DNA from 3 places in the Aeribacillus sp. FSL K6-1121 genome. Region 3 is predicted to be linked to each of the others. Evidence: riboswitches for the same ligand, from Rfam matches in the RefSeq annotation. Region 3 holds a riboswitch; each other region holds the start of a gene.
What was found. A riboswitch is a leader RNA that binds a small molecule or an ion and turns the genes downstream of it on or off. The one in region 3 is predicted to bind thiamine pyrophosphate.

Region 1 (3,284 bases), 3.4 Mb from region 3:
TCTAGCAAACCTATACCAGCAGCAGCCTTTGTTTGATTTTTCACTAACAAAATAGTTCGGATCGTCAATACTGGTACATACAATAATTGCAGCAAAAAAATAAAAATTGCTTGTAGAAACATGTTGCCTAGACACTCCTTTGTTCCATCATACTATAAATTATTTTCAAAAAGAAAGAGCTATCATAAACTCAAAATCTGAGATTTGAAACTACATTTTTACAATTCATCTTGATCTGTTATTATGCTTCGAAACTTCCTTTTTCATGCGAATAGGCTGGCGCTTGAAATACATCGCTGTTCTCCATACCCACTCCAACGGCCCTAATTGAAAATATTTAAACCAAATATGGCTGATGATAAGCTGCACGGCAAAAATTGCGAGTGCAAGCCAAAAACCGGCGAAGGGGTATACTTTACCGTACAATCCCAATCCGTAATGATAAAAAAGATATGTACAAATAACAGATTGCATGATGTAATTTGTCAATGACATGCGTCCAACAGGCGCAATCTTCTTAACAATTTGCCGACAGATTGGGTGAAAATATAAAAATATGAGAGAGATCACATAAAACAACATGAGAAATGGTGCACCGAACACCATGTAAAAACTATTTTCAGCGGTGACCGCAAAAATATTTAACGGAAGCCCAATGATAAGCCCGAAAAACCAGATGGCTGTTAATAACCTTCGATGCTTCTCCGGTTCTTGAAAAAGCTTTTGTTTCGCAAATATCATGCCAACTAAAAACATGCTGATATATGGGAGCATGTTTATTATATAGACAAGCGGTTGAAAAGGCCACATGCCAGACATAGACATGTAAAAAAGCCGATCATGAATACGCTGATGGAAAATATCAGTAAAACTTCCGTTTTGATATGAATGGATTGCGTTTCTTGCCTCCTCTTCCAGTAAGGCAGCCTGCTCTCTTTTTTGGACTAAAGCATCCTCACCATTGGATACAGCCGTCATCAAACCAATAAGGAGCAAATATAAACTAAATAAACATACAGTCCATACCAAAAGGGTTTTCCAGGAACACTTCCGGAAAAAAAGGAGAAGAAACCCCAGCACAGCATAATCCATTAAAATGTCTCCATCCCAAATGAAAAATGAATGAATTAGTCCAAATACAAAAAGCACCACCAGTCTGCGTATATATATAGAAACAAAGTTCCTGCCGTTTCCTAAAGCCCGTTCCTCCATGATGATGATTCCAAATCCGAACAATAATGAGAACATTGTAATAAACTTCATTTGTACAAATATTTCCAAAATATTTTTCGTTAGAAAATCCCATGTTCTCCATGTTTCAGTAAAAAAATTTTCGCTGCCTATTTGGTATAAATATACATCTGGATAGCTGAAATGCGCCATATTCACAAGTAAAATGCCAAATATCGCAGCCCCCCGCACCACATCCACTACTTCATAACGCTCACGTTTAAGATTCAAACCAAAACCCCCATTCTGAAAAAAGTTCTTATTGTTAACGCCCTTTTTTCATTACTTTTTGTCCAAAGGCTGCATTTCAGCTTTATCATGTTTAAATTTATTTGAATATAGCGAAAAAAGAATGACAATTTTCTTATAGTCTATTATGATAGACATAAGATTCGAATATCAACAGATCCACAAGGGGAGCTATATGCTGAGAGTGGACGGATATTTCGTCCAGACCCTTTGAACCTGTTAGTTAATGCTAGCGTAGGGATGTGGAAGTATACTGATCCATGATACAGCCTTTTCCCCCTTATGGATATTTGTTGATAGCAAATAATATACAGGGGGTTTTATTTTTGGAAAAAAATCGCTTATTACTATTAATAGAAGCAGCAATCTTTGCAGCATTGGCAGTTATACTTGATCTTCTCCCTTCCATTCAATTATCATCAGCCATTTCTATATCCATTGCCATGGTGCCTGTACTCATATTATCGTTTCGATCCGGTGCAAAGATTGGCTTCATTTCCGGCTTTTTATGGGGATTATTGCAAATTGTATTAGGTGATGCATACATCCTGATGCCTGTTCAAGGCTTCATCGACTATTTTCTAGCTTTTTCCTTTATCGGTTTAGCCGGTCTTTTCTGCAAAACTATCCAAAATAAGCTGAAAGATGGAAAGAAAAGCTCTGCTCTTGTTTTCATCATCTTTGGCGTCTTCATCGGAGCTTTTGCACGTTATTTTTGGCATTTTATCAGCGGTGTCTTTTTCTTCGGAGAATATGCACCAGAAGGAATGTCAGCGGTCGTTTATTCTTTGATCGTAAACGGCATTACGATGATAGGAGCGTTTGTATTATGCGCTGTCGTTACTGTTATTCTCATTATGGCAGCGCCAAGATTGGTTGTAAAATAAACAAAATCATCCTCTGCAAAACATGCAGAGGATAATTTTGTTTATAGGGTAAATACTTTCGTTTCAACAGTGTATTTTTTTAATTTTTCACGGCTTACATGAAAACCGATCCCCGGGTTATCAGGCAAGGCAATTTTTCCATTATAAACCGATATTTCCGGTTCAATAATATCTTCTTCCCAATACTTAGATGAACTGGATATATCTCCTGGCAGTGTGAATTGTTCAAGTGTCGCTAAGGCTATATTATGGGCCCGTCCAATCCCTGATTCAAGCATCCCTCCGCACCAAACTGGAACATTTTGCTCTTTGCAAAAATCATGGATTTTTTTTGCTTCTGTCAAACCGCCAACACGGCCGATTTTTATATTCATAATTTTGCAGCTTCGAAGTTCAACAGCCTTTCGAGCATCTTCGAAGGAACAAATACTTTCATCTAAACAGATCGGTGTGTCCAATTCTTTTTGAAGTTTGCTATGATCCACAATATCATCGTGCGCAAGAGGCTGCTCAATCATCATTAATTGAAACTCATCCAATTGTTTTAGATGATTTATATCTTTTAATGTATAGGCACTGTTCGCATCAGCCATTAAATCCAAGTTCGGAAAATGCTTCCGTATTTCCTTAACTACTTCAATATCCCAACCTGGTTTAATCTTTATTTTTACTCTCTTGTATCCTTCCTCCTGATATTGTTCAATAAGACTGATTAAATCTTTTATTGTTGGCTGAATACCGATGCTCACCCCAGCTTCAACTTCTTTTTTCATTCCCCCGAGAGCTTGTGAAAGAGGTATATTTTGCTGTTTTGCATATAGATCCCACACGGCACCTTCCAAAGCCGCTTTTGCCATATAATTTCTGCGAATAAAACGAAACGATTCAGCCAACTCACGAGGATGATGAAACGTCGTC
Region 2 (3,284 bases), 1.2 Mb from region 3:
CTTTTGGACAGCCCCAATTAAAAAAGGATTAGAGCAGTTACCTTTTTCTGTAAATTACAGCAGATATTGCAGTTAAAAAAAACAATTATAAATCCAATAACATACTAAATTTTTTATAGTGTCGTCTTTAATCGTGAAGCAGCTAAACAGATGATTACACTTAAAACCCAAGAATGCTGTTATATCAACATTCTCTTTTTTTTATTTGCGAACAATAAACATCTAAAATGGACTTTGAACTGCCCCTGTTTTGTTTTTTGATCGTTCCGAGGAAGAGGCCAAAATCACTGTTTTCGATGCCCTAAGAAATGTTTCCCGGAAAAATGAAGCGCTGTTTCTTTCAGCGAAGACTTTTCATTTTTGATTTTCGCAAAAATGGCTTACAGATTTTCAATTTTTGCTAATATAAAAACATGTTTTTCTTCTCGAATTTTTGAGCCATATTCGCTATAATTAAATTTGCTTTATTTTGAAAGAGAAGGAGATTGGGAAGGTTGACAAAGCAGCCGACAAATCTTGTGATAACCTTATTGAAAGTGCTCATTGCAGTGGTTGTTGTATTGGTTCTTTTTTATTTCATCGCCTTTAATGATGTCCTAGTCCGTTTTTTAACCTTGCTAATGAACGGATGTTTAGTCGTTCTCGTATTTCTTTTGTATCGAAAAATGGATCGGATTGGACCGGTCAATAAAGAGGGGAAAAAGGAGTTTGTTCAAAGCGATTGGATCAACGAGACGGAAATGATGAAAAAAGAACAGCAGTTAAATAAATTGGAGCTAGATAAAACACAATTATTGGAGGAGCTTTTGACGAGAGCGAATATCGGTGAAGAAGAAAAACAAATGTACCGACTTCGAATTCGCGAAAAGGAGAATGAAGCTTCCAAGTTGAAACAAGAGCTTGTGCTTATGAAAGACAGAGTTGCTCACTTGTTGTTGAAAAGAGATCCGGAGATGGAACGAATTGTTCAGATCCTCGGGGCAGAATTTATTTTAAACAGTTCGTTTGACGAACTCAACCAGAAGTTTCAACAGGTGCACATACAACTGTCTGATGAGGCGATCCGCCATTTGCAAAGAGAGAATTATATTGATGAACATCTCCAGTTTACGAGGATCGGCTATCGAGAACTGCTCAAGACGGCTAAAAGATGACGCAACCAGCTTGTCATTTTGCAAACGATATGATTTAATGTAATAAAATCAAAATTTCATAGAATTATCAACCACTAGGGGAGCCGAAAGGCTGAGAAAGGCGTGTGCCTTGACCCTTTGAACCTGATCTAGATCATACTAGCGTAGGGAAGTGGTGCAGTAATATCGAAACCTGTCTATGGGTTTTGTATATACTTGCCCGTTCCCTTATATTGGGAACGGGCTTTTTGCATTACAAGGCTGGTTGGCAAACCATTTTTCAAAACAAAATGTTAAGAAAGGGGAGACAACGTGTTACAAACGCTATTTCAGCAAATTGATGAAAGGGAAGAAGAACTTCTGAATCTTCTAAAAACACTCGTATCGTTTGAAACGCCAAGCCCTCCGGCAAGAAATGCAAAAGAGGCTCAAAAGTATGTCGCCTCATATTTGGAAGACATCGGCTTTTCCATTGATCAATGGGATTTATATGAACAAGATCCAGTCGTAGTAGGAACGAAAAAAGGAAAAGATCCAGAAAATTACCACAGTTTAATTATTAACGGGCATATTGATGTCGCTTCAATCGAAGAGGGAGAAGAATGGCTAACGCCTCCTTTTGAGGCAACGGTTAAAGGGGATTACATATATGGACGCGGTGTAGCGGATATGAAAGGGGGAATGGCTGCCAGTCTGTTTGCATTAAAGCTGCTGCAAGAAAACGGCATTGAGCCGGGAGGGGATATCATTTTTCAGTCCGTCGTCGGTGAAGAAGTAGGCGAAGCAGGAACAAAATCGTGCTGCGACCGGGGATATCGAGCTGATTTTGCCATCGTTGTCGATTCAAGCAACTGTGAAATACAAGGGCAGGGCGGGGTGATCACGGGCTGGATTACAATTGAAAGCCCCGAGACATTTCACGATGGCACGAGAAGACAAATGATTCATGCCGGCGGGAAGCTTTTTGGGGCAAGCGCGATTGAAAAAATGATGAAAATTATTGAAGGACTGCGAGAGCTTGAACAGCATTGGGCAGTGATGAAAACGAGCAAAGGCTTTCCGCCTGGTTCTGCCACAATTAATCCTGCAGTGATTGAAGGTGGAAGGCACGCCGCTTTTGTGGCCGATAAATGTTCCCTTTGGATTACCGTTCACTATTACCCGGAAGAGCATTATGTAGAGGTGATCCGGGAAATTGAAGAACATATCCATCATGTTGCAATGGCTGATCTATGGCTTCGGAAATATCCTCCGAAATTTAAATGGGGCGGCACATCGATGATTGAAGATCGAGGAGAAATTTTCCCAGCTTTTTCATATGACGAACATTCACTCGGAGTGAAAACATTACAAAAAGCACATAAACTGGCATTTAATGAGGAAGCAAAGCTGACGATGTCCCCTACTGTGACAGACGGCGGCTGGCTGAGTGAAGCGGGAATTCCCGTCGTTTTATATGGACCGGGCACGCTTGAAGATGCACACTCGGTGAATGAAAAGCTGTCCATCCCCCAATTAAAAACATTTACAAAATCGCTGATCGCGTTTTTATTTGATTGGTATCAGAAAAAACGATGACAATTACAAAAGCTGTGAAAGGGGTAATTCAAATGTTTACAGACCGATTGTATAAAACTGCAAAACCGATTTGGGAAGCGAGTTACCATCATCCGTTTGTTCAAGGAATCGGCAATGGGACGCTGGATATCGACAAATTTCGCTTTTTTATGGAGCAGGATTATCTTTATTTAATCGAATACTGCCGCCTGTTTGCCCTTGGAAGCTTAAAGGCTCACAATCTTCAAACAATGACAGTTTTTGCTGATCTTCTACATTCGACGTTAAAAGTGGAAATGGATTTGCATCGTCAATACGCTGAAAGAATAGGAATAGAGAAGGAAAAATTAGAACAAGTTCAGCCTGCTGCTACAACCGTTGCATATACGAGCTATATGTTAAATGTGTCGCAGCGAGGATCATTGGCAGAACTGGTTGCCGCAGTCCTTCCATGTACATGGAGCTATTATGAAATCGGCACACGCTTACATGAGATTCCTGGTGCTAGTGAACATGAGTTTTACGGCGAGTGGGTAAAAATGTACGCATCAACAGAATTCGGTGAATTGGCAAAATGGCTGAAAGATTTAATGA
Region 3 (3,284 bases):
TATGCGCTTTAATTAACGGATTGATCACTCGACTTGGAATGACTCTGCGCAGCCTCATTCCAATAAGAGTCAAAATACTGATGCGAACGCCAGCTGCCAGAGCGGAAATCCAAAGCATAATCGGCACAAAAGAGAACAAAATGCCAAGCAAAATAAGACCTAATACGATAAGACCTAGTAAAAGAAAAAATGATACATCCATGTGACATACCTACCTCCTATTCATTTTCATTAATAGCTCTCACAACAATTCGTGAGCCTTCTACTTTAACAATTTTCACTTTTTTTCCTTTCTCAATATACGTCCCTTCTGTCACAACATCCAATCTTTCCTCTCCATCGGTCATTACTGTTCCTGCCGGCCGTAAAGCAGTCACAGTTACACCCGTTTTCCCAATTAAATCTGTACGATTTTGATTGGATACATAACCTTTCTCCGTGCTGATTGAATCATTTAAAATAATTTTTTTAAACCATTTCATACGCTTACCAATCACCTTTGACATAATGAATATTGTGAATATCGAAATGGAACCGGCAATAAAAAGAGAAACCGCCATATGTCCTATATGATCAGCTGCTAAAAATAAACTTAAAAGGACTGAAAGAAAACCGATTGCTCCAATAATTCCTCCTGGAACAAACAATTCTGCAATTATAAGCAGAACCCCAAGCACGAACAAAACAACCGTTTCCAATCCCGCAAGCCCTGCAATAAAATGACCGAAGAAAAACAAAAACAGCGCCAATAGTCCAATAAAACCAGGAATGCCAAACCCAGGAGTGTACAATTCTAACACAAACCCTAAACCGCTAATCGTTAATAATATCGGAATGGTATACATGTTTGTTACAAAACGGGCTATTTTTTCAGCAAACGTCTCCTCAGTCTCCTGGACTTTTGCACCTTCCATTCCGATCGATTTCAAAAGCTCTGCCCGGCTTTTGGCGATGCCTTCACCATACCCGACTTCCATCGCTTGTTTTGCTGTTAATGTTAGTAATTCTCCTTTTTCTGCACCATATTCGGGCATATCCAAGCTGCTGTCTACCATCGCCTCAGCGAACATAGGGTCTCTGCCATGAACCTCAGCAGCATTTCTCATCTCTGCTTTCCAAAACGATTGCACTTTTACTTCTGCAGCATTGCCATTGGAGTCAATGACAGCTGCTGACCCAATGGTACCGCCAGGATGGTAATATATTTGATCAGCCCTTAATGCTATATAAGCCCCTGCGGAAATCGCATGTTTATTTACATAAGCGATTGTTTTGATATCTGTATCCATAATCATTTTACCTATTTCTATCGCTGCCTCTAAAGCACCGCCAGGAGTGTTCAATTCAAAAACAATGACATCCGCTTTTTCTTTTTCCGCCTCCTGAATGGATCGTTTAATAAAATGCACCAACCCTTTTTCAATTGTATTTTCAATCGGAATAAAATAAACGGTTTTCCCTTCAGCTGATTTGGCATCAAAAGACGCACAAATAATCGACAAGATGAGCAGCAGAGCGCAAATAGCGAAAAACTTATTGTTTGATTTCAGGCCTCTCCCCCCTTATTTTTTGCCTAATATTATTACGGACAATTGCGCAGAAAGTTTCAAAAATCAACAATTCTGCAAACATACATGAAACGAAAAAATATTTTCATTATTTTTCATATTATGTTACTATTAAAAAAAATATATAACCATCTACTAGGGGTGTCCAATTAGCTGGACTGAGAGAAGAACGCGCCTGAAGTTCTTCAACCCTTTGAACCTGATCTGGATGATGCCAGCGTAGGGAAGTAGGTAGCGGGAGTATTTGTATTGCCTTCTTTTTCTATATTGAATTGATCGGGTTCGTGCTAAAGCGAACCCGTTTTTATTTTTCACATCCCATCTCCCCTCCTATTTTTCTATGCACATCTTCAGATAAAAAAATGGAGGAGGAGAAAAATGAAACATTATTTCGAAAACATGCAGTTTCCAGCAAGCAAAAAAATTTATGTGACTGGGTCAAGACCCGATATTCGGGTTCCGATGAGGGAAATTCAATTAACTCCCACGAAAACGGAAGCGGGAACGTTTGAAAATGAACCTGTAAAGGTTTATGACACGAGCGGTCCCTATACAGATCCTGATTTTCAGGCAGATATTCATAAAGGTTTGCCGGCTGTACGCAAACAGTGGATTTTAGACCGTCATGATGTTGTAGAATATGACGGGCGCCAGGTAAAGCCTGAGGATAATGGATTTCGCAATTGGGAAGATCACAATATTGCCACACCTTTTCATCGAAAGCCTTTCAAAGCAAAAAAAGGTGCTGTCGTTACACAAATGCACTATGCAAAAAAGGGGATCATCACCCCAGAGATGGAGTTTGTGGCGATTCGTGAAAACATGGATCCTGAATTCGTTCGTCAAGAAGTCGCTGCCGGCAGGGCCATTATTCCGTCCAACATTAATCACCCGGAAAGTGAACCGATGATCATCGGCCGGAACTTTCATGTAAAAATTAATGCCAACATTGGCAATTCAGCTGTAACATCGTCAATCGAAGAAGAAGTTGAGAAGATGCTTTGGGCCATCCGCTGGGGCGCTGACACAATTATGGACCTGTCAACAGGAAAAAAAATTCATGCAACAAGAGAATTTATCATCCGCAACTCGCCCGTGCCGGTTGGAACCGTCCCGATTTACCAAGCGCTCGAAAAAGTAAATGGCGTTGCTGAAGAGTTAACATGGGAAATTTACCGTGATACATTAATTGAGCAAGCAGAACAAGGGGTCGATTATTTTACTATACATGCCGGCGTGCTGCTTCGCTATATCCCTTTGACCGTCAACCGGACGACCGGAATCGTATCCCGCGGCGGTTCGATCATGGCGCAGTGGTGTATGGCGCATCATCAAGAAAACTTTTTATACACTCATTTTGAAGAGATTTGCGAAATTTTAAAAACATATGATATTGCCGTTTCATTAGGTGACGGCTTGCGTCCCGGATCTATTCGAGATGCCAATGATGAAGCGCAATTTGCCGAATTGAAAACGCTCGGTGAATTGACGGAAATCGCCTGGAAACATGATGTCCAAGTCATGATCGAAGGCCCTGGGCACATTCCGATGCATAAAATTAAAGAAAATGTTGATTTAGAAAATGAAATTTGCAAGGGGGCTCCTTTTTATACCCTCGGTCCATTAACGACCGATATTGCTCCCGGCTATGATCATATTACGTCAGCCATTGGAGCAGCCATGATCGGCTGGTACGGAACGGCCATGCTATGTTAT

Region 1: another riboswitch for thiamine pyrophosphate. It lies ahead of thiT (energy-coupled thiamine transporter ThiT); the one in region 3 lies ahead of thiC (phosphomethylpyrimidine synthase ThiC).
Region 2: another riboswitch for thiamine pyrophosphate. It lies ahead of NSQ61_RS08205 (acetylornithine deacetylase); the one in region 3 lies ahead of thiC (phosphomethylpyrimidine synthase ThiC).

The regions. Positions count from the first base shown of each region.
Region 1 is NZ_JBBOPS010000001.1:3,823,168-3,826,451, reverse strand. It holds gene NSQ61_RS18560 (DUF2179 domain-containing protein) at 1-122, opposite strand, end outside; gene NSQ61_RS18555 (DUF418 domain-containing protein) at 226-1,461, opposite strand; TPP riboswitch at 1,634-1,737, shown strand; gene thiT (energy-coupled thiamine transporter ThiT) at 1,806-2,366, shown strand; gene menC (o-succinylbenzoate synthase) at 2,408-3,284, opposite strand, start outside.
Region 2 is NZ_JBBOPS010000001.1:1,669,620-1,672,903, reverse strand. It holds gene NSQ61_RS08210 (hypothetical protein) at 495-1,154, shown strand; TPP riboswitch at 1,221-1,321, shown strand; gene NSQ61_RS08205 (acetylornithine deacetylase) at 1,446-2,711, shown strand; gene tenA (thiaminase II) at 2,744-3,284, shown strand, end outside.
Region 3 is NZ_JBBOPS010000001.1:447,346-450,629, reverse strand. It holds gene floA (flotillin-like protein FloA) at 1-202, opposite strand, end outside; gene NSQ61_RS02225 (NfeD family protein) at 219-1,502, opposite strand; TPP riboswitch at 1,696-1,811, shown strand; gene thiC (phosphomethylpyrimidine synthase ThiC) at 1,947-3,284, shown strand, end outside.